DNA from 3 places in the Bradyrhizobium sp. ERR14 genome. Region 2 is predicted to be linked to each of the others. Evidence: predicted binding sites of a transcription regulator. Region 2 holds the regulator's gene; each other region holds the start of a gene.
What was found. The regulator LexA, encoded in region 2, represses DNA repair genes until DNA is damaged. The targets are predictions, from matches to a motif close to TGTTCNNNNTGTGTTCNG.
Positions count from the first base shown of each region.

Region 1: recA (recombinase RecA) is a predicted target of LexA. The motif match lies at 1,899-1,916, and genes of this name have one in related genera.
Region 3: GGD62_RS30875 (PA0069 family radical SAM protein) is a predicted target of LexA. The motif match lies at 6,480-6,497, and genes of this name have one in related genera.

Region 1 is NZ_JACIHD010000004.1:142,473-150,293, reverse strand. Features, by position in the region: gene GGD62_RS13945 (hypothetical protein) at 1-610, opposite strand, end outside; gene recA (recombinase RecA) at 718-1,806, opposite strand; gene GGD62_RS13935 (hypothetical protein) at 2,107-2,307, shown strand; gene GGD62_RS13930 (hypothetical protein) at 2,463-2,630, shown strand; gene GGD62_RS13925 (DUF2798 domain-containing protein) at 3,280-3,537, opposite strand; gene GGD62_RS13920 (hypothetical protein) at 3,896-4,093, shown strand; gene GGD62_RS13915 (DUF6894 family protein) at 4,247-4,480, shown strand; gene GGD62_RS13910 (hypothetical protein) at 4,490-4,744, opposite strand; gene GGD62_RS13905 (hypothetical protein) at 4,849-5,145, opposite strand; gene GGD62_RS13900 (PaaI family thioesterase) at 5,521-5,985, shown strand; gene GGD62_RS13895 (HdeA family protein) at 6,123-6,416, opposite strand; gene GGD62_RS13890 (PilZ domain-containing protein) at 6,599-6,841, shown strand; gene GGD62_RS13885 (pyrroloquinoline quinone-dependent dehydrogenase) at 6,886-7,821, opposite strand, start outside.
Region 2 is NZ_JACIHD010000001.1:1,037,093-1,044,913, reverse strand. Features, by position in the region: gene GGD62_RS05170 (ComEC/Rec2 family competence protein) at 1-187, shown strand, start outside; gene GGD62_RS05165 (GAF domain-containing protein) at 197-1,138, opposite strand; gene GGD62_RS05160 (hypothetical protein) at 1,357-1,791, opposite strand; gene lexA (transcriptional repressor LexA) at 2,320-3,021, opposite strand; gene glp (gephyrin-like molybdotransferase Glp) at 3,197-4,408, opposite strand; gene GGD62_RS05145 (hypothetical protein) at 4,636-4,842, opposite strand; gene GGD62_RS05140 (HAD family phosphatase) at 5,013-5,642, opposite strand; gene GGD62_RS05135 (alpha-hydroxy acid oxidase) at 5,651-6,784, opposite strand; gene GGD62_RS05130 (S41 family peptidase) at 7,139-7,821, shown strand, end outside.
Region 3 is NZ_JACIHD010000016.1:93,548-101,368, reverse strand. Features, by position in the region: gene GGD62_RS30895 (PEP/pyruvate-binding domain-containing protein) at 1-679, opposite strand, end outside; gene GGD62_RS30890 (hypothetical protein) at 690-2,618, opposite strand; gene GGD62_RS30885 (acetate/propionate family kinase) at 2,701-3,891, opposite strand; gene GGD62_RS30880 (phosphoketolase) at 3,894-6,308, opposite strand; gene GGD62_RS30875 (PA0069 family radical SAM protein) at 6,519-7,685, shown strand; gene GGD62_RS30870 (VOC family protein) at 7,710-7,821, shown strand, end outside.

The sequences.
Region 1 (7,821 bases), on a different contig from region 2:
CACCAAGACCCGTCGAGGATGACGGTAGCTCTGCCAACAGCTCTTGCAATGCCGGTCGCAACATCAACAAGGCGCTCAGATCGCTCCAAAGTAGGTTGGCGCAGGCCTCGGGCGTCGGCGTGCGATAGGCCTGCCAGGCCATTCTGGCAGTGCTAAGTTCACGGGCCTGAACATCCACCATAGGAATATGCGACGCGGACGCTTCGGAAACTCGGTCTCTCAGATCGAAGAGATCGGATGCAAGCAGACGCAACCTGAGTTTTTTCAGCAGCTCAGGGTATGAGGCAAGATAGTCGAGCAGCCAGATCAGCTGCAGTTGATCGTCTGGGCTCGGATCGAACCAAAGTTCGATCTCGTCATAGCGCTCGCAAAAATCGGCAAAGGGTAGCTTCCTGAGTTCCTTGAACTTGGAGGGCCATTTTGTACCCCAATCCGACCAATGATCGCCCGGCCTGAGCGTCCCTGACTGCGCCCCGAAATAGGCTGCGAAATAGTCGGACGAAGGCAACGGCCCCCACGTGAGGCGAAAAAAGAACAGAACGACGATCTCGGCCAGCTTCGATTTGGCGAGATTGGCGCCGGCCGCACTGGTCAGGATCAGACGCTTCATCACACCACCACCCGATCCCGACGACGCAAAACGAAACGGGCGCTGACGACGTCGGCAACTCAACGTCTTCAGCGCCCGCTCCTCGCGAAAAGCTTTCGCGGTTCGTCTTACTCGTCTGCCGGCTCCTCGCCGTCGGCGTCGCTCTCGGGCGTACCGGCCAGAATCTGCTCGGAGATCAGACCGGAGTTCTGGCGGATCGAGGTCTCGATCTTGGCGGTGATGTCGGGGTTGGCCTTCAGGAAGGCTTTCGAGTTCTCGCGACCCTGGCCGAGACGCTGGCTGTCATAGGAGAACCAGGCGCCGGATTTCTCGACGATGCCGGCCTTGACGCCGAGATCGAGGATCTCGCCCATCTTGGAGACGCCCTCGCCGTACATGATGTCGAACTCGACCTGCTTGAAGGGCGGTGCCAGCTTGTTCTTGACCACCTTGACGCGCGTGGTGTTGCCGACCACTTCGTCGCGCTCCTTGATCGCGCCGATGCGGCGGATGTCGAGCCGGACGGAGGCATAGAACTTCAGCGCGTTGCCGCCGGTGGTGGTCTCGGGCGAGCCGTACATCACACCGATCTTCATGCGGATCTGGTTGATGAAGATCACCATGGTGTTGGACTTGTTGATCGAGGCCGTCAGCTTGCGCAGCGCCTGGCTCATCAGGCGCGCCTGCAGACCCGGAAGCGCATCACCCATCTCGCCTTCGAGCTCGGCCTTCGGCACCAGCGCGGCGACCGAATCAACCACCAGCACGTCCACCGCGCCCGAGCGCACCAGCGTGTCGCAGATTTCCAGCGCCTGCTCGCCGGTGTCGGGCTGCGAGATCAGAAGCTCGTCGATGTTGACGCCGAGCTTGCGGGCATAGACCGGATCGAGCGCATGCTCGGCGTCGATGAAGGCGCAGATGCCGCCCTTCTTCTGCGCTTCCGCCACCGTGTGCAGCGCCAGCGTGGTCTTGCCCGACGATTCCGGCCCGTAGATCTCGACGATGCGTCCCTTGGGCAGACCGCCGATGCCGAGCGCGATATCGAGCCCGAGCGAGCCTGACGACACCGCCTCGATGTCCATCGACCGGTCGTTCTTGCCGAGCTTCATCACCGAGCCCTTGCCGAACTGGCGCTCGATCTGAGAGAGCGCGGCGGCCAGAGCTTTACTCTTGTCCATGGAAGATCCTTCGACGATACGCAGGGCAGTGGCGGACATTGGGTCGTGCTCCTTATGGCGAGGATTCGCGTGAGGGACAAACGATTGGCGAGGCGGCTCGTCGATAAAAGTAGTGTACCCCATTTGTTCTAGGTTCGCAATATGTTCTTTTGCGGATTTGGGGGTTGTCCGTGAGCATCCCCCCAGTCCCCCTCCTCATTCGCGTTGTGCACACAACTGGACAGACGCCGGTCCCGTTAATGGTCCTCAATGGGCCATCACCGCACGAACCGTGGCCACTATCGGTGATGAGAACGCCCGATTGCGCTCCCGCCTTCCTCGCACGGAAAGGAGCGCGCCATGCTCAAGCGGCGACGTTTCAAGCAGCAGCTGACGCTTCAAGATCGACTCTCCGCCTGGGTGAAGCAGGTCGAGGAGCAGGCCTCCAGGCTTCCGCCCGGGCCCGAGCGGGACGCCCTGTTCAAGAAGGCCCGCCAGGCCGATGTCGCCAATCATCTGCACGACTGGGTCATATCCCCCGGGCTGCAACCGCCGAAATAACAGGGCTGCCGCAACGTCATTCCCCGGCCGAAGCTGACGCGCATCAAAGACGCATGGCCCGGCCGCCGTCAGAATTCCGTAATCCTGCGGCACCGAACCTTTTCGCGGTCTTGGGCCTTCTCCAGGATGGGACCGCAACTTTGGGGACCTCAGTCATGACGGACAACACGAACCGCGACACGATCAGGCGCAATCCCCTGCTGGAGGCGGCGCAGGAGGAGCTGATGAAGTTCGAGCGCGCGGAAAACGAGTTCCGCAAGAAGGACCGCCAAGAGCGCGCCGCCGAGCTCCACCTTCCCCTGAACGAAATCAAGATCCACTAAACCTCGGCCGGGGGCCGGCGTCCGAAGCTGACAAGGGCGCGCCGGCGATGCGGCTGGCGGCGGCGGGAAGCAGTCGCAAGGTGTCGGCAGCGCAGCTTGAGTCGATTTGAGCGGCTCCACGGGGCGCATCGCGCGCAATGACGGTATTACTCATAAGTCCCTGAATGAACAACCGAATTTCCATGCCGCCTACTGTGCATGGGGTTGTTTTCCAGTTTTTGAGAATGCGGCACGCCCCGTAACCCGTCATCCGGGGAAAGGCTGCCGATCGCGCGCCTGTTTTAAAGCAGCGCCAGCAGCACGAGGCCGATCACCAGCACCACGAAGCCAGCCGCTGTCGCGGCGGCGAATGACCGCTCTACGTTATCCATGATGCCACCCCGTGGTCGGCGTGCCACGTTTCCCCCATGGCTGCGCCGAACGATGTGGAATCTTGCCGACCGGTGTGTCCGCAGTTGTGCGAACGGATGTCGAAATTGGGACCGGTGCGGGGCCAGTCTGCGGCCTCGACGCTCGGCCCGGAAATCCGCCGCCTGTCAGGCTGCCGTAAGCGCAGCCGGCTAGAATGATGCGGCTATGGTGTTGCAGCCCAGCACCTCAGCCTCCAATAACTTTTTGCCCCGTCTGGCTCTCCCCAGGCGGGGCTTTTTCATCCCTGCCGGGCGGTTCGCGGATCTCTCTCCTCCTGGGTCAGGAGCAGCGAGAAAGTGCGGATCGCGGGCGCAGCCAGCAGAACGATCGGCAGCATCGCGGCCCATGCGATCAGCCACGACACCATCCAGTGCCCGACGAAGCTCATCGCGCTGCCGGCGGGCAAGCTGGCGATCCCCGCCGCGATCAGCGAGGTCAGTCCGGACTGGATGATTCCGAAGACGAAATGACTGTAGCGGCGGGGAATGCCGAGCATGACCGGGCCCATGTTGTTTCTTGCCGTCGTTCAGACCAAGCAAGGCATATGCCGCCGCTTGCAGGGAAATCAGTGATCCTCGGCGGGGCCCCCCGCGGCCCCGTCCGATCGGCGTACCGGCGCAGCCGGGTGCAGCCCAGGAACTTTGTTCATGGTCGGAGAACCACGGGTATGCGACAGCCTTACTGTCTCACGGCCCGGCGTCTTTCGAAAGCCGGCTCCGCTTGTTTCGGCGCACGCGCGCTTTCGAGATATCCCCGAACTATCCGGGGCTTACCGACAGAATTTGCTTGTCTCCGGAATATTGGGACGCCCAACATGTTTGCAGACATGGAGAGTGAATCGTGGGGAGGTCACCATGAATCACAGGGGCATCGAATTCACTGTCGCCAAGACGGCGATTCCCGGAATCTGGCAATGGCAGTTCCGCATCGGCGAGCAGGTCAAGACCGGCAAGACCGAGACGAAAATCGATCTGTTGGCGATCCGGCGCGTGCAGCTGCGCATCGATCGGGAGCTGAAGCGATCGGCCGGGCCGACTGAACCGGCCGGATGAAGGTCGGCGTCGGATGGCGCCTTGTGCCGCCGCGGCTGGCGGCGGAACATCATCCGTAGCCGCCCGGAATTGATCTGACGGTGGTTTGGGATTGGACTGCGCGCGCTCATGGCCCTGGGGGCAAGGCCATCACGCGCGCGATCGGTGCCAGCCATGCCATTGTATTTCTTTCGAATCCGGAATGGCCGTTATTCGGGCTGCGCGGACCAGGCGACGGAATTCGCCGATCGCGATTCGGCCTGGAAAGAGATGACCAATGTCTGCGCCGACATGACCGCCGGCATTGCCCGCAAGCTCCAGGAAAATTCCGAATGGCACATGGAGCTGCTGGACGAGGCCAAGGAGCCCGTGTTCCGGATCCGCATCGTTGCCGAAACCCTCGACTAGCAAGCAGCTTCAATCCGCGCTGGGCAGCCGCCGCATGGTAAATTCGATGTCGCCGCCGGGCAGCTCGCGCCAGGTCTCGACCGCGCTCATATAGCCGGCCTTGGGGTAGCGGGCGAAGAAGGCCTGCGCCCTTTCCCGTGCCGCCGCGCGCGGCAGCGTGAAGGTCTCGCGCAGATAGCCGTCGCCGACCGTTTGGCCCGGCTTGCCGGCGATCTTGCGCCGGCCCGCCATCCGCTCGGCGAGATCCCGCGGACGATCGGCCATGTCCTCCTCCTCTACGCGCTACGCTCAGCCCAATGTAGGGCGTGGGCCGGACGAAGAGGAGTCCCGTCCCGAAGGCGTTGTGCTGCCCCCATACGGAGCTGCGGTCAGTTGGCGGCGGTGCCGCTCTTGGACTTCTTCGGCGCGCTGGTTGCAGCCGAGGCCTTCGGCACCGCCGGCTGCTTCGGCGGATCGGCGCGCATGCCGCCCCAGGGATCGTTGGACGTCTTGGAATCCGGGATCTTCTTCAGCGTTTCCTTATAGGCCTTGTCACGCTCGGCTTCCGCGGCCTTTTCCTCGGGGGTCTTGCTCGGGGCGTCCTGCAGCAAATTCAGATTGGGCATTTGCGCATAGGCAGGTCCCGCCAGCACGGCCAGCACCGCGGCCAAACGGAAAAGCTTCATCGTCTACTCCTTGATCATCCATGGAGGCACGGTTCGCCCGCGCCTGGTCATCCTTGTCGCGGCCGGTCGCGACCGCCGAGGCCGTCCGGGGCCCCTAGAGCCGATCCGATCTGCACGATTTCGGCGCATGCAGCCAGTCGTCCCAGATCGGACCGCATTTGGTGCACCCGCTCAGCGCGAGGCCGAGCGCGGCCATACAAAAGACGAGGACACACCGACGCAACATCATCCACCCATACCCCGAGCAAGCCATCATATCGGGCCAAGTCAGGCATTTTCAAGCCGACGGGACCGGCCCCAGACCGGGTGACTTTGCCGCGCCGATGCGCGCACAATGGGACGAAACATCCGGCAATACAGAAGAGCGCGCCAGCAATGCAAATGCAGCCAGACACCGAATTCGGCCTCTCCGACGCCAGACGCATCCTCGGCGAGATTATTGCGCCCTGGGTCCAGGATCTCAATCTCGCGGTCGAGCGCCTCGAGCACGTGCAGCCGGCGGATGCGCCGGACTGGCAGCCGGGCGCACTCCTGCGCATGCCGTTCTCGGAGCGGCTGTGCCGGAACGGCGGCATGGTCTGCGGCCAAGCCCTGATGGCGCTCGCCGACACCGCGATGGTGATCGCGAACCTCGCGGCCAATCGCGGCTACCGCCCCATGACCACGGTCGACCAGACCACGCATTTCATGCGCGCGGCCTCCTCGTCGGACGTGCTGGCGGACGCGCGCGTGGTGCGGCTCGGGCGCACCATGAGCTTTGGCCGCGTCACGCTGCTCTCGGCGACCGACAACAAACCGATCGCGATGGTATCGAGCGCGTTCGCGATGCTGCCGGGCTGAGCAGCATCTCAAAAGAAGAGAGCCGCGTGGGCGCAAAGCGCACCGCGGCTCTCGATCACGTTCTCATCAAAGCGAGAGACGGAAAGCGCGATTGCGTCCGCGCTTCAGTCGGCAAGCTTCAAAGGTGGCTTCAAAGATTACTTGCCGAGCACTTCGTCGGCCGCGGTGACAATGCTGGCGGTCGGATTCTTTCCGCAATAGGCACCGAACTTCTTGGCGTTCTCGATGAACACGTCAGTGTCGATGATCGCGTTGTCCTCGTCGCCCTTGTACCAGCCGTCCATCCAGGTCAGCACAACCTGGATGTTGTCTTCGCCGCTCTCGAGGAACTGCTTGCAGCTCATGGTCGAAAGGTCCCACTTGACGGCGTGGGCGGGCATCGACGACAGCGAGAACGCTGCGGCGAGCAAAATCGAAAGCGTGGTCTTCATCAGTATCTCCATCGGCGCGTAGCGCCATAAAAGAAGTGCGTGTGGGGAAAGTCGGCGGAGAGATTCTCCGCGTCAACGTCGTAAACGAATTCTGAAGCGCTGTGCAAGTAGCGCCAGTATTGAGTTTAGTTCAACGTAATTTCTATGCATTACTTCACAATCATCATGTTGGACCAACGCGGATGATCGAGAAGCGTGCAGCGCAGCGGCACCGTGTTTTCAAGGGTGGAACGATCACCTTCGAAAGCAGCGGCATCCCCTGCACCGTGCGAAACATGTCGGCGGGCGGCGCGGCGATCGACCTCGACACCCCCGTCACATTGCCGCAATCGTTCACGCTATCGATCGCGCGCGACGATTTCGTGCGGAATTGTCGCACAGTTTGGCGCAGTGACAAGCGCGTCGGCCTCGCCTTCGAGCAATAGCGCGCGCGATGTGAACGAACGTTCGCATCACATCCACAACACGATTATGATTGCGTGATACGACGACGGCGACGCCAGCGCAGGCTTGCGATCACGAGCGCGGCGATTGCGATTCCGATCGCCGCGGATGCTCCGAAAAATCGTCCACCGGGACGATCGATGGTGCGCGACCACAATGTCGGCGCCTCGCCCGGCCGCGCCAGGCGGAACGCGACCACGCTGTCGCCGATCGAGGTGCCGACTTCGGAGTGGCCGCCGGCGCCGATCGCGACATATTGCTCGCCCTTCCACAGATAGGTCATGGGATTGGCGACGCCGGGCACCGGCAGCCGTCCCTGCCACAGCTCCTTGCCGCTTCGCGCATCGAAGGCGCGCAGATAAGCATCCATCGCGCCGGTGAAGACGAGGCCGCCTGCCGTGACCGCCACTCCGTTGACGAGAGGCGCGCCCCAAGGCAGCGGCGCGCCGAGTGGTGCCAGGTCTTCGGTGGTGCCGACGGTCGAACGCCAGAGGATCTTGCCGGCCTTCAGATCGACCGCAACCATCTCGCCCCAGGGCGGCTTGTTGCAGAGCAGACCGAGCGGCGACATCGCCACCGCGCGCGACATCGCAAACGGCGCGCCGCGCTGCTGGCCGAAATCATGCCCCGGCGGCGGATTGAATCCGGCAGCCTCCGTGCGCGGGATCAGCCTGATGAGATGAACGGCGCGCCCGGTGTTGGCGTAGAGAATCTGGTGGACCGGATCGAAGGCCGCGCTGCCCCAGTTCACGCCGCCGCCGGTGAAGGGAAATTCCAGCGTGCCCCGCACGGAAGGCGGCGTGAACAGACCCTCGTTGCGCGCCTCCGTGAACAGGCGCTCGCAGGACGAGGGGCGCAGTTCCGGCAACAGCGAGAGCGCGTCGTCGGTCGAGATCGCCTGTGATGTCAGCGCCGGTACATGCGTCGGAAACGGCTGCGTCGGCGACAACGTTTCCCCTTC
Region 2 (7,821 bases):
CGCGCTGGCATTGACGCAGCGCGGCGACGGCTTTTCGGTTCAGGCGGTGAGGGCGAGCGGCACGAACCGCCCGTGGTCACCGGCCGGTGTCGGCGAAGGTGATTTCGACGGCAGCCTCGTGCCGAAGGCGGCTCCCCGCACCCGCGATGCAACGCCATCGGAGACAGACTTGCAGGCCGACGATTGACGCCATCGATTACAGATACCAGGCCAGCACGGCCTCGAGCCTTGCGTTGCCGATGACTGGCAGGGCCACCATCCGGTTCAGCCCGGCTGCGCAGGCCTCGGACCCGGCGATCGAGCCGTCATGGGTGAGATCGTCGTTGAGCGCGGGCATGCCGGTGGCCCAGGCGCCGCCGATGCTGCCTTCGCCTCGGGCGATGGATTTGTCCGCATAGCGTGCGGCAAGGTCGGTCTGCGCGCTGCAATCGCCGGCGCGAAAGACCAGTGCCGAACGGGCCTCGTTCGGGACCCAGATCTCGAAGCGTCGCGCAATCGGCGTTGCCTGCGCCGAGAGGAATGTCAAAACCCAGGTCTGGTCGGTGCCGGTTCGGTAGGGTACGCCGACCCCCAGATTGATCCCGACCTTGGCGGCGTCCTCCCAGCGCAGGAAGCTCTTGGCGTCGTGCAGGTCCTTGATGATCAGCGGCAGGCCCGCCTTCCAGGTGCGTCCGGGCAGGCCGAAGCCGCGAGGAAACCTGGTGTGGCGGGAGTTGAATTCGAACATGTCCGCCGCGCCGTAATAGCCGTCGACGAGGCCCATCTCGTGGGAGAGATCAGGATCGTTGTGCCAGAGCTCGATCGCGCCGACATGCGCCTCGTCGTCGCCGCAGAACAGCACCATCACGGCTTGCAGGAATTCGCCTGCGAACACCGGCACCGCCACGCCGCAGGTGAGGCCGGCCGCGACGGCCTGATCGATCCGCTTGAAATAGGAGTTGGCGAATTTCGTGAGGATGACGGGATGGCCGCAGGCCCAGGCCTTGCCTGGAAGCCCCTCGTCATATCCGAAGTGCAGCTCTTCGCTGACGGCCTTGAACGCGGACAGCCCTTCATCGTAGAGGCCGCCGCCGAATTCCAGCCGCATGCGCGTCCGGTCAGGCACCCAGAGTTCAACGACGCGAATGAAGGTTTTCATCGAGCGTGTCCGCCGCCTCAAACCACGACAGCATCGGTCATTTGGCTGCGGAGCGGACGTTCAAAATTCAGGCAGCACGGCTCAAACTTCGTGCGGCGACGAGGCGAGGCGGCGGCGCTCGCCGATCGAATTTCATGAAACAAAAACCCACCGGGCTCGCCGGCCTCGGCCGGCGACGGCATTTCAATCCTGGCCCTCGGCTTATCGGGCGGAGGGCGTCAGCCGATCGGCAGTCGTGTGACCGTCGGGCGACTGTCGGCGATGATCTGCGGCTTGTGCTCGCGCTCGCCGATCGGCTGGGTCACCGGCAGTTGCAGCACGGTTGCGCGCTGGCCTTCGACCAGTTGCGTCACCAGCACGGATTTGCCGTCCGGGAATTCGATCGCGTCATGATGGCGATCGGGAATGTGCGGATCGATCTTGCCGAACTTGCCGACGCGGGAGTTGACGGTGCGCGTCCAGATCCAGCGGTTGTCGTAACGGACGTCGTCGGCGAAGGCGAGCTCCGTCCCCGGCAGCAGGCAGACCGCGACGGAGAGATCGGCTTCGGAGGCGAAGCCGCGCGTCGAGGTGCCGCGGAATGTTGTCGTAACGATCGTCTCGCCGACTTCTGCGGGGCGCGTCGCGACGGCATGCAGGCTGTAGTCACACATCGGGTGCTCCTCAATGCAGAGATAGCGACCCGCACCTCTTTCGGAGGCGCAGGCCCCTACCAGAGTGGAAGCACGTGACGGTCTGCTCGGTTGTAGGCAAATCTGCGGCTGGGATCCGCGAGCCCCGATCACATTATCTTTTCCATCTTTTCCGAATTTGTTAGGAACAAAGTCGGCTTCCGTGCATTTGGCAGCCGCGTCTCGACAACCGCGCGTGTCAACGACCGGCGGAGTGATGCGATTGCGCGGCAACGCGATGCTGGTGATGCGATCAGCGTTGCTGCGGCTGCACTCAAACGAGCTGCGCATTTGGGCCGTCCCCCCTCGAACTCGAAAGGCCGCGAAGCGATGTTGCGTCGCGCGGCCTGCCGAGGATGTCGCGAAAGGAGGAGGGGCCGGACAATCTGTGCGATACCAGAAAGACTATCCAGCCGGAGCGGACCGTTATCCGCTCCAATCTCTGATCGGCGAGGCCGATCGAAGGCGCGCGCGAGGCGCTAAAGACTTCAGTATCGAGTACTTCCGGTATCAGTACTTGCGGTAAAGCCCGATCAGCTTGCCCTGAATCTTCACGCGGTTCGGCGGCAGGATGCGCACCTCATAAGCGGCATTGGCGGGCTCCAGCGCGATCGAGGCGCCGCGGCGGCGGAAGCGCTTGAGCGTGGCTTCCTCGTCGTCGATCAGTGCCACCACGATGTCGCCGGTATCGGCGCTCTCGTTGCGCTGGATCAGCGCCATGTCGCCGTCGAGGATGCCGGCCTCGACCATGGAATCACCGCGCACTTCGAGCGCGTAATGCTCGCCGGAGCCGAGCATGTCGGGCGGCACGCTGATCGTGTGGCTGCGGGTCTGCAAAGCCTCGATCGGAGTACCGGCCGCGATGCGGCCCATCACGGGCACCGCAACGGGTCGCTCGCCCTCGTCCGCGGACGGGCTGGAGCTCGCGCGTAGCTTGCCGAGATTGCCCTCGATGACGCTTGGCGTGAAGCCGCGTCGGTTGCCGGCGGCAGCCTGGAGCTCCGGCAGCTTGATCACTTCAATGGCCCGGGCGCGGTTGGGCAGGCGGCGGATGAAGCCGCGCTCCTCGAGCGCGGTGATCAGGCGATGGATGCCTGACTTCGAGCGCAGGTCGAGCGCATCCTTCATCTCGTCGAAGGACGGCGGCACGCCGCTTTCCTTCAAGCGCTCGCTGATGAACCGCAGAAGCTCGTATTGTTTGCGCGTTAACATCTCGAACAAAGTCCCCCGGTTGATGTCGTTCGATTCCGAGACGATGAGTTCAGCGATAAGCGGCTACATCTCGAAACAAATCATGAACGGACACTATATGTTCGATATGTGTTCCGCAACTGCTTAATTTACCGTGAACAGAACGAAACTCACGGAATGCGTGTGGCGGCGCAGTTCAGACGGGGAGCCGCAGCACCTCGCAGGGGCTGCCGGCCTCGGCCTTCAGCGCAAACGGTGCGCGCACGAGAAGTACCTGTGCTGCAGCAAGATTCGCAAGCAGAGAGGAGTCCTGATGGCTGACGGGAAGGGCGACGAGCGCGCCATCGTCGCGCTTTTCCAGGCGCGCGCGCAGATAATCCTCGCGCTGGTCGTTGGCGCCGAGATCGCGGCCCAGCACGACGCGCTCGCGATGATGATGAATCACGGAACGGCCTGATAGCGCGCGAATCAGCGGCACCATGAACAGGAAGGCGCAGACGTAGGACGACACGGGATTGCCGGGCAGGCCGATGACGCCCATCGCCCCTAACCGCCCGTGCATCATCGGCTTGCCGGGCCGCATCGCGATCTTCCAGAACGCCATCGCGATGCCTTCGTCCTTGAGCGCCTGCTGGACCAGATCGTGGTCGCCGACCGATGCGCCTCCGGTCGTGACCAGGATGTCGGCGCCGCTTTCACGCGCGCGGCGGATGCCGGCGGTGGTGGCCTCCAGCGTATCGGCGGCGACACCGAGGTCGATGGTCTCGGCGCCTTCGCTGCGGGCGAGCGCGTGCAGGGCATAGCCGTTGGAATAGACGATCTGGCCGTGCCCGGGCGTTGAGCCCGGCATCACCAGTTCGTCGCCGGTGGCGAGAATCGCGACCTTCGGACGGCGGCAAACGGCGAGTTGCGGGTGGTTCATTCCGGCGGCGAGGGCGAGATCGCGCTCCGTCAGACGGGTTCCCTTGCGCAGGAGAACGTCGCCCTCGCGGAAATCGACGCCGGCGGGGCGGATGTGCCGACCCACGATCGCGGCTTCCTTGATCGTTATGTGCTTGCCTTCGGCGATCGTGTCCTCCTGGATCACGACCGCATCCGCGCCGTCCGGAACGACGCCGCCGGTGAAGATCCGTACGGCTTCGCCGGCGCCGACCTTTCCCGTGAACGGACGGCCCGCTGCGACCTCACCGATCATCGTCAGCCTGGAATCCATTGTTGCCGCATCGGCCGCGCGCACGGCATAGCCGTCCATCGCCGACATCGCCTGGGGCGGCTGGGTGCGCCGCGCAGCGACGTCCTGCGCGAGCACGCGATGGTAGGCTTCGTCGAGTGAAACCATCTCTGCAGGCAGCGGCTCTGCACCCGCCAGCACCGTAGCAAGGGCGTCGGAAACCGGCATCAAGGCCACGGCGAAACTCCTGCTCGGCACGTTCGGATGAAATGTTCCGACAGTCTTCTAGCCGAGCGCGGGGGCAGAGGCAAAATGGCGGAGCGGGCAGGATTTATCCTGCCGCATCCGGCCCAGAATGGAAGGCAGGCTCAGGCTTGGCGTGGCATGATCCAGAGAACGAGACCGATCGGCAGGAGGGTGGCCATGGCGAGGACGAGAATGACGAGCGCCACGGCCAGCATCGCTCAACTCCCGCTCGGCCGGTCCGGCCCGGCGTCCAGCGCGACGTCGGGAGCCTTCGGCCCTTGATCCTTGTCGGGCAGCGGATCGGCCTGGGATTTCAGGTCGGCGGCCTTGCTGATCAGCTTGGCGGAAAGGTCCGAATCCGAGGTGGTTCTTGCGAATTCGAGCAGGAGAGAGGCTTGCTTGGTGAGATAGGTTTTGCCCAGCACGTGCATAAGTCCGGTGTAGAAGTCCCAACGGACTCAAGAGTCCGTAAGGGGCCATTCCGTTCCCGGAACTCCGTACAAAAATACACAAAGCGCTCTGGTTCCTCATTTTGGGCAAAAATTGGTTCCGGAAGACTTGTGCGACGTTGGCGTCTCCCGCTGCGCGGAGATCGTCAGATGCCCAATGCCGTCAAGGCGTTCCCGACGTCGCGCGGCGACGTCACATGCACCGCTGTCAGTCCGCGCGACCGCGCGCCTTCAACATTCTCGGCGAGATCGTCGAAGAAAACGATACGTCCTGCGGGCACGCCGATGGCGGCGACGACATGGTCGAAGGCTTCCGCATCCGGTTTGCGCAGGCCGATGCTGGACGACAGATATAGCGCGCGGAAATGGCCGAGCAGTTCGCCGTATTCCTTCGAGAAATAGTCGACATGCGGCCGGTTGGTGTTGGAGAAGGCGTAGAGCGGCATCTGCTTCGCCGCGCGCGGCAGCAGCTCGGCGATGTCAGGCATCTCGCCGGCGAAGATCGCGTTCCAGCCTTCCAGGAACTGGGCGTCCGAAATGCCGATGCCGAGCGAAGCACGCAGCGAGGCGAAATAGTCCTCGTCGCTGATCTTGCCGACCTCGTGCAGCCGGTAAGCCTCATCACGCACATAGCGCGCGACGATGGCCTCGGGCTGGCAGCCGGCATGTCCCGCCCAGCAGGCGATCGCCTTGGAGAAGTCGATGTCGAGCACCACGCGCCCGAGATCGAACAGAAGCGCATCCGCGCTGCCGGGAGAAAGCGAGTTCACTTGCATCCTTTCACTCAGTATCGATAGGGATCGTGGTCGAATAGCGGGAATGCGCTGAAGACGCTCGGCGCGTTGGTGGCGGTCGCCGGATGCAGGCAGGATTTGTCGACCTCGGCAAATGACGTGGCGCCCAAAAGGCCGAGGCAGCGCAGCACTTCGTCCTCCAGCAGCTCCAGCATCCGCGCGACGCCGGCCTCGCCAGCCGCCGCTAGCGCCCAGCATTGCAGCCGGCCGATCCCGACCATGTCCGCGCCCGCCGCGATCGCCTTGACGATGTCGGTGCCGCGACAGACACCGCCGTCGACCATGATCTTGGCGCGGCCCTTCACGGCCTCGACGATCTCGGGCAACACATGCATGGCGCCGCGGCCGTGGTCGAGCTGGCGGCCGCCATGGTTGGAGACGTAGATCCATTCGACGCCGTGATCGATCGCGATCAGGGCGTCCTCGGCGGTGGCGATGCCCTTCAGGATCAGCGGAATCCTGAACTTGTCCTTGATCATCTTCACGGTCCGCCACTCCAGGCCCTTCTGGAAATCGCCGCCGGTGGCACGCAGGCGGCTTTCGCGAACGTAGCGCTTGGCGATGTCACGCTCACGACGGCTGTAATGGGCGGTATCGACGGTCAGGCAGAAGGCGGCATAGGCGCTCTTCTCGGCCCGGCTGACGACATCGGCGACAAAGGCGTCGTCGCCGCGGACATAGAGCTGATAGAGCCGCAGCGCATCGGGTGCGGCTTCGGCGGTCTGCTCCAGGCCGGGCTCGGACACCGAGCTAAGCATGTGCGCTGCACCGAAGGTGCCGGCAGCGCGCGCGACGCTCGCCGCGCCATCCGGATCGAAGATCTCGAGCGCGCCGACGGGGGCGAGCACCACCGGCAGGCGCATCCTGCGGCCGAACTGCTGAACCGAGCCGTCGACCTTGCGGACGTCGCGCAGCACGCGCGGGCGGAAGGCGATCTCGTCCAGCGCCATGCGGTTGCGGCGCATCGTGGTTTCGGTCTCGGCGGCGCCCACGATGTAGTCCCAGGCGTTCTGGTTGAGGTTGGCCCGCGCTTTCCGAATGAATTCGTGCAGGTTTTGGAACGGCTCGTTGCTGGCGCCGAGCTCGACGTTCCGTTCCGGCCGGATCCGGGGTGCTTCGTTCATTGTTATCCTCCCGAGAATTTGAAGCCTTGTGTCATCGCCTAACCCGTCCAGCGTTCCAAAACCATCCTAAAATGGCATGGCTGCGCGGCGTGGACGGGCGCACCGATTGCCCCTTTAGGTACCTTTGGGGGCGGGCCAGTCCTGCAACGTTGCCAAAAGTTTAGGCCCGAACGAAGCGATTTTTGCGGTGTACCGGTCGGCGGTGCATCCCGGCCTTGAAGAAACCAGAATGGTATTGTGAGAAGTGGATTGGATCGCCAATTGCATGGCGCTTCCCAAGTCTGCTTCCCAAGTCTCGAGAGACGAGCCCAAGCAAGCTCAAGCGAACCGCCAAGCAAAAAGGCAAGCCCATCCATGCGGAAAACCCTGCTGTTCCCTCTGGGCGCGCTCACCGGAGCGTGTCTCACCCTTCTGGTCGCCAGCCCGCACGGTGGTGTATGGGCGGCACGGGCGGCAGCGAGCGCGGACAATGCCTATTCCCAGCTCAACCTGTTCGGCACGGTGTTCGAGCGCGTCAAAGCGAGCTATGTCGAGAAGCCCGACAACGCCAAGATGATCGAAGGCGCGATCACGGGCATGGTGACCTCGCTCGACCCGCATTCGCGCTACATGAACGCTAAGGCCTGGACCGAGATGCAGGAGACCACCTCCGGCGAGTTCGGCGGCCTCGGCATCGAGGTCACGATGGAAGACGGCCTCGTCAAGGTCGTTTCGCCGATCGACGATACGCCCGCCTCGAAGGCAGGCCTGATGTCCGGCGACCTCATCAGCAAGATCGACGGCGAGGCCGTGCAGGGCATGACGCTCGAGCAGGCCGTCAACAAGATGAAGGGCCCGGTCGATACCAAGACCAAGCTCACCATCGTGCGCAAGGGCGCTGACGCGCCGCTCGACGTCGCGATCACGCGCGAGATCATCCATGTGCGCCCGGTGCGCTTCCACGTCGAGAACGGCGACATTGGTTATATCCGCGTCACCTCGTTCAACGAGCAGACCACCGACGGCCTGAAGAAGGCGATCGCCGCGATCTCCAAGCA
Region 3 (7,821 bases), on a different contig from region 2:
GGTGCTGGAGACCTCGATAGGTCTGCGCACGCTCGCTCATCCAGGAGCGATAGACCGCCTGGGCTGCCGCCTCCAGCTGCGCGAAGGCATCCTCCAGCGAGCCGTCGGCGCGATCCTCGATCAGCGCCTGCTCGCGGCCGGCGAGCCGTTCCAGCGCTTCGCTGTCGAGCTCACGGTCGCTGCCGGCGTGCTCGGTTGCGACGAGCTCCGAAATGCGCGCGGCAAAAGCGGCCTGGTTGAGTTCGAGCACGGTTTCGCCAAAGCTCTCCAGGAAACGGCGCCGGCAATCCCATCCGAGCCGCGGACGGCCGGTCGCGCGGATCAGGCCGTGCACGGCATCGGACGTGCAGCCGACATTGAGAACGGTGTCGAGCATGCCCGGCATTGATCGTGCCGCGCCCGAACGCACCGACACCAGCAGCGGTTGCCTGCGGTCGCCGAAGCGCTTTCCCGTGGCGCTCTCCAGGAACGCGATGCCCTCCTTCAAGCCGTCGCGCAGGTGTCGCGCGGCGTGCGCATGGCCTGCAATGATGTCGGCGCAGAGCTTCACCGGGAGCACGAAGGCAGGCGGCACCGGCAGGCCCAGTGCCGCCATGCGGGCGAGGTTGGCGGCCTTGGCGCCGATTGCTTCGGCGGGCAGCAATTCGGCGGCTTCAGCGCCGATACGCGCGATATGCATGGTGACTTCCTCAAGCTGCGAGATCGATCATGATGTGACGGCGGAGCAGATGCCCGAACGCGGCGAAGCGGTCGGTGGCGCGTTCGACGGCGCGAGCGAGCTCGATCACCGACAGCGAGGTCGCGACGTCGAAGCCGCCGCAGAAGACCAGCGCGGTCGTCGTGCGTTCGCAACTGTCGGCGGCGTGTTCGGCGTCGATCAGGCGGGTCACGGCGGAGAGCGCATCCTCGGAATCGGCGCGCCGTCCTTCCGGCACGTCGATGGCAGCGGCGACGCCGCTCGCGGCCGCTTCGGTGGCGGTCTGTGCCACCGCGCAAAGCTCGGCCAGCGATGCCAGAAGGGATGGATCGGTCATTTCCGGCATCAGCGAGGCGATGAATGCGGCCTGCTCCAGCTCGTCGACGGCTTCCTCTGCGCGATCGATCAGTTGCCCGATCAGCGGGCGCGCATTGAGGCGGTCGACCTCGTTGCGGCTTTCGAGCGCGATCCGGTCGGCCTTCTGCTCGATCGCGCCGCAGCGCTGCGTCAGGAGTTTGCCGTCGGCAGGCTGACCGGTCCGCAACGCGGCGATATGGCGCGAGATCGCGGCGACGAGATCGTGGGCGAGGCCGATCTGACGCAGCACGGCTGCCAGCAGAGCCCCGTCGACGCGATCCAGGTGCCGCATCAGATCGGCCTCGATCTGGTCGCGCACCGTCCTGACCGAGCGGCCCGCAAGCAGCGCCTCGGTGGAGGCACGCAGCGACGCCTTGAGGAAATCGATTGCGGCGGTGCGGCCGAGCGCCTGGTCGAGCCGCTCGCCGAAACCGATCCGCGCGGGGGCGGCGTTCCGGACCGCGGAGCTGAGCAGATCGTTGCCGCCGAGCTCGAGAAAGCCGCGATGGCCGATCCGCTGGCGCGCAGCCCATTCCAGGGTGCGAGCCGCGTCCTCCTTGGCGACCCAGGTCCTCAGCAGCTTGCGCGCCTTGTTCCAGTCGATCAGAAAGACCAGTGCGGCGCCGATCGCGGTGAGGAATTCGTTGCGATCGGAGGCGTGTCCGGTCTCATACTGGCCGGTGACGAGATAGAACGAATTGTCGTCGCCGAGACCTGCGGCGGTGTGACGATCGAGCCCGCTCCAATTCGCCTCGAAATCGGCGAACAGCGAAATGAAGAATTTCGCGCGGGCCAGATGCACATCGGTGTAGGTGACGGTGACCGTGTTCTTCTTCACCGCGATCACGACGACATGGGCGTCCGTGGTGCCGATGTCGTTCTGGATCAGCAGCCGTCCGCCGACGCGCGTGGCCATGGTGTCGAGGCCGGGATGATTGAACTTGAGACCGCGCGTCGCATTCAGGCCCTTCATGAAAGCGGCGACGGCTGCCCGGTCCTCGCTATGCAGGCCGAAGACATGCGCGCCGTCGAGCGCTTCCTCCGAGCAGCTCGCCGCAAGCCTGTTGAGCTGCTTGTGCAGATCCATGACGAGGCGATGCAGGCTGTCGCCGCCACTGTCGGCCACGCCGGTCAGACGCGCGACATGGGACATCTCGATCTCGCCGGCGGCCTCGAGCAGGCCGGCTGCGCGGATGGCGTCGAACCGCGCCTGCGCTCTCTCGCCGTCGCTCGCTGCGCCGGCGCCGACGGCGCGGATCATGGTCGCTGCGTCGTCCGCAATCTCCTGCATCAGTTTAGCAAGGTCGGGGGCCGCGAGCCGGCCCTGTCCGATCAGATGGGCGCCGCCGATCAGCGTCGCGATCCCGGCGGGGGCGATGCCCGCAGTCTGGCTTTCGACGCCAAGGTCGCTGGCGGGCCGGCCCGGCTCCTGCGCATGCTGGGCCGCCGCCTGCAATGCGCTCATCCGCACCTTGATGCGGTCGTTGGCGGCGAGCCCTTCCGCCACCAGCGCGGGCAACAGGATGCCGTCTTGTCCGAGCTCTTCGATGATGTGGGTTTTCATGATCCGTCCGCCCGAGGATTGATGCAGTCTCTATGCCGCGAAACCGCGGCGGCATCATTGCGGCAGATCATTCATAAAAACGTCACGTGGCGTGGCGGTCGCGGATCAGAGCAGCGCAATGGCGCGCGATCGTCAACTCTTCATCGGTCGGGATGACGAGGACGTCGACGGCGCTATCGCTGCTGCTGATGCGTTCGTGCGCGTCGTCATTCGCCGTCGCATCGATCCGCACGCCGAGCCAGCCGAGCCGCTCGCCGATCGCGCTGCGGATCTCCTTGGCGTGCTCGCCGATGCCGCCGGTGAAGACCAGGCAATCGAGGCCGCCAAGCGTGGTCGCCATCATCGCGACCTGCTGCGCCGCGCGGAAGGTGAAGAGATCGACCGCCTCCCGTGCGGCAATCTCGCCGCTCGCCAGCAGCGTGCGCATGTCCGCGGAGATGCCCGAGACGCCTACCAGGCCCGACTGGTGATAGAGCAGGTGCTGGACATCCTCGATCGACATCTTTTCGTGCTGTTGCAGATAGAGCAGCACGCCGGGATCGATCGTGCCGCAGCGTGTGCCCATCACCAGGCCGTCGAGCGGCGTCAGTCCCATGGTGGTGTCGACGCTGCGTCCGTGGTGTAACGCGCACAGGCTGGCGCCGTTGCCGAGATGCGCGATGACGCTGCGCTTGGCGACGAGCTCCGGCGCAATCTCGGCGAGGCGGCGCGCGACATATTCGAAGGAGAGGCCGTGAAATCCGTAGCGTCGGACGCCACGTTCCTCATAGCGCCTCGGAATGGCGAAGCGGCTCGCCGGCGGCGCCAGGCCGTGATGGAACGCCGTGTCGAAGCACGCGATCTGCATCAGCGCTGGCCGGATCGCCGCGAGCGCGCGAATTGGCGCGAGGCACCGCGGCTGGTGCAGCGGCGCAAGCGGCGTCAATGCCTCCAGCTTCGCGACGACGTCGTCGGTCAGCGCGACCGGGCCTGAATAGTCCGGCCCGCCATGAACGATGCGATGGCCGGCGGCGCGCAGATGATGTTCGCCGAACCGGTCCTCGATGAAGGCGAGCACATCGGCGAATAGATGGCCGCCATCGGCGTCCGGCGCCTCTGTCCGCGTCTCGAACAGGTCTTCGCCGGCGGGGCTCTTCACCACCAGCCGGGGCTTTGCCTCGTGCTCGTCGAGCAGCCCCTTGCAGAGCAGGTTGGGTTCAACAGCCGAGATCTCGAACAGGCCGAACTTGATGCTCGACGATCCCGAGTTGAGGACGAGGACCGTGTCCGGCATGGCTAATCGCCGGCCTCAGTCGGGGTGTTGCCGCCGGAGCTGTTGGGCCAGACCCATCCCTGGACATCAGGCATGTCCTCGCCGTGCTCGCGCACATACCGCGAATGCTCGATCAGCTTGTCGCGGAATTGCTGCTTGGCCCGCGCGGCCCTAGCCGCCAGCCCGGGCACGCGTTCGATCGCTTCGATCGCGAGGTGGTAGCGGTCGAGCTCGTTGAGCACGACCATGTCGAACGGCGTCGTCGTGGTGCCTTCCTCGGCAAAGCCGCGCACATGCAGGCCGGCATGGTTGGTGCGGTTATAGGTAAGGCGGTGGATCAGATAGGGGTAGCCGTGATAGGCGAAGATGACAGGCTTGTCGCGCGTGAACAGGCTGTCGAAGTCGCGGTCCGAAAGCCCATGAGGATGCTGATCCCTCGGTTGCAGCGTCATGAGGTCGACGACGTTGACGACGCGGATCTTCAGGTCCGGCAGCGCCTTGCGCAACAGGTCGACGGCGGCGAGCGTCTCCAGCGTCGGCACATCGCCGGCGCAGGCCATCACCACGTCGGGCTCGCCCGTTGCATCTTCCGTCCCCGCCCAGGTCCAGATTCCGATGCCGGCATCGCAATGCGTGGCTGCTTCCTGCATCGACAGCCATTGCGGCGCCGGCTGCTTGCCGGCAACGATCACGTTGATGCGGTTATAGGTCCGCAGGCAATGGTCGGCGATCCACAGCAGCGTGTTGGCATCCGGCGGGAAGTAGATGCGAACGATATCGGCCTTCTTGTTGGCGACGAGATCGACGAAGCCGGGATCCTGATGGCTGAAGCCGTTATGGTCCTGCCGCCAGACATGCGAGGTCAGGAGATAATTGAGCGAGGCGATCGGGCGCCGCCATGGCAGATCGCGCGTGACCTTCAGCCATTTGGCGTGCTGGTTGAACATGGAATCCACGATGTGGATGAAGGCCTCATAGCAGGAGAAGAAACCGTGGCGTCCAGTGAGCAGATAGCCCTCGAGCCAGCCCTGGCAGAGATGCTCGCTCAAGACTTCCATGACGCGGCCGTCCTGCGCCAGATGCACGTCGTAAGGCTCGATCGGCTCCATCCAGACCCGCTCGGTCTCCTCGAACACGGCGTCCAGACGGTTTGACGCGGTCTCGTCCGGGCCCATGATGCGGAAATTGCGCTCCTTCGCGTTGAGGCGGATGACGTCGCGCAGGAATTTGCCGAGCTCGCGCGTCGCTTCGGCTGCGACGCCGCCGGGCTGCGGCACCTCGATGGCGAAGCTGCGGAAGTCTGGCAGCTTCAGCTCCTTCTTGAGCAGGCCGCCATTGGCATGCGGATTGGCGCCCATGCGGCGAATGCCTTCGGGCGCGAGCGCCTGAAGTTCTGGAATGAGCGCCCCGCTCTGGTCGAACAGCTTTTCGGGCTCGTAGCTGCGCATCCAGTTTTCGAGCACTTTGAGGTGCGCCGGGTTCTCGCGACAGCCCGCCACCGGCACCTGATGCGCGCGCCAAAAACCCTCGACCTTCTTGCCGTCGACCTCTTTCGGGCCGGTCCAGCCTTTCGGGCTGCGCAGCACGATCATCGGCCAGCGCGGCCGCTCGACTGCCTTGCGGCCGTCGCGGGCGTGCTGCTGGATCGAGCGGATGCTGGCGAGCGCAACGTCGAGCGCATCCGCCATGGCCTGATGCATCAATTTGGGATCGTCGCCCGCGACGAACAGCGGCTCGTGGCCGAACCCGCGGAACAGGTCGCGGATCTCGCTGTCCCGCATCCGCCCGAGCACGGTCGGGTTGGCGATCTTGTAGCCGTTCAGATGCAGGATCGGCAGCACCGCGCCGTCATGCGCGGGGTTCAGGAACTTGTTGGAGTGCCAGGAGGCCGCGAGCGGGCCGGTTTCCGCTTCGCCGTCACCGACCACGCAAGCCACGATCAAGTCGGGATTGTCCAGCGCCGCACCATAGGCATGCACCAGCGCGTAGCCGAGCTCGCCGCCTTCGTGGATCGAGCCCGGCGTTTCCGGCGCCGCGTGGCTCGGAATGCCGCCGGGAAAGGAGAACTGCCTGAACAGCTTGCGCAATCCGTCCGTGTCGCGCGCGATGTCGGGATAGATCTCGCTATAGCTGCCTTCCAGATAGGTGTTGGCGACCATGCCCGGCCCGCCATGGCCGGGACCGCAGACATAGAGCACGCTGACATCCAGCGCGCGGATGACGCGGTTGAGATGGGCGTAGATGAAGTTCAGGCCGGGCGTCGTGCCCCAATGGCCGAGCAGACGCGGCTTGATGTGCTCGGCCTGCAAGGGCTCGCGCAGCAGCGGATTGTCGAGCAGGTAGATTTGCCCGACGGAGAGGTAGTTCGCGGCGCGCCAGTAGCGATCGAGGAGGTCGAGGTTGCTGCTTGCCGCGGCCGATTGTTGTTGATTTGTCATGTTCCTGCTGACCTTCACCCGGCGATCGTCACCAACATTGTTCCGCGACGATTGATCCCTGGCCGGCATCAAACGAAATCGTTGCGACGGGTGTGTTGCGTGAGGTCAAAGGACCGCGCCCGAAATTTGAGCGGCTACTTTGCATGGGGTTGTTTTCCCATTTTTTGTTTGTGTTCTTGATTTGTTCCGTTGTGGTGCTATCTTGGCTTCATGAGTCCAGCAGCATCCTCTCATGCTCTCAAACACCCGCCGGTCAAGGCGCCCTCCGAGCCGGCGGGTGTGGACTCTGACTTTCCAGAGCTTGGCGTCGCCATCGACCGCGCACGCAGGCGGGGGCGGGGCGCACAGTCGAATGCCAGCGGCCGCTATGAGGCCGAGGCGCGCGTGGCCTTCGACGACGGCTGGCAGAGCCTGGAAGAGCTGCCGCCGTTCAAGACCAGTGTGGGGGTCGACACCTCGCGCAAGGTGATCACCCGCAACGATTCCCCCGATATCGGCTTCGACCGCTCGATCAATCCCTATCGCGGCTGCGAGCATGGCTGCGTCTACTGCTTCGCGCGGCCGACCCATGCCTATCTCGGCCTGTCGCCCGGGCTCGACTTCGAGTCAAAGCTGTTCGTCAAGCCCGAGGTGCCGGCGCTGCTGGAGAAAGAGCTCGCCGCGACCGGCTATGAGCCCCGGATGATCGCGATCGGCACCAACACCGATCCCTATCAGCCGATCGAGCGCGAGCGCAAAATCATGCGCGGCATCCTCGAGGTTCTCGAGGGTGCCGGCCATCCCGTCGGCATCGTCACCAAGTCGGCGCTGGTGGTGCGCGACATCGATATTCTCGCGCGGATGGCCAAGCGCAACCTCGCCAAGGTTGCGATCTCCGTCACCTCGCTCGATCCGAAGCTCGCGCGCACCATGGAGCCGCGCGCCTCGACGCCGCCGAAGCGGCTGGAGGCGCTGAAGCAGCTCTCGGACGCCGGCATTCCCACCACGGTGATGGTTGCGCCTGTAATCCCCGCGCTGAACGATTCCGAGATCGAGCGCATCCTCGATGCTGCCGCCCATGCCGGCGTCAAGGAAGCCTCCTATGTGCTGCTGCGGCTGCCGCTGGAGGTGCGCGATCTCTTCCGCGAATGGCTGATGGCAAACTATCCCGACCGCTATCGCCACGTCTTCACCCTGATCCGCGACATGCGCGGCGGCCGCGACTACGATGCGAAATGGGGCGAGCGGATGAAGGGCACGGGACCAATGGCCTGGACCATCGGCCGCCGCTTCGAGATCGCCTGCGACAGGCTTGGCCTCAACAAGCGGCGCTCCAAGCTGACGACCGATCACTTTGCGCGGCCGAAGCGGAACGGCGATCAGCTCAGCCTGTTCTGATCGGGGAAGTGGAAGAGGCGTCCCGTGGTCAAGGAACTTCACCCGCCGGTGCCGCGGCTCACTGTCATCACGCTCGGCGTCAGCGATATCCGTGCCAGCATCGCTTTTTACGACGCGCTCGGTTTTGCGCGCCGGC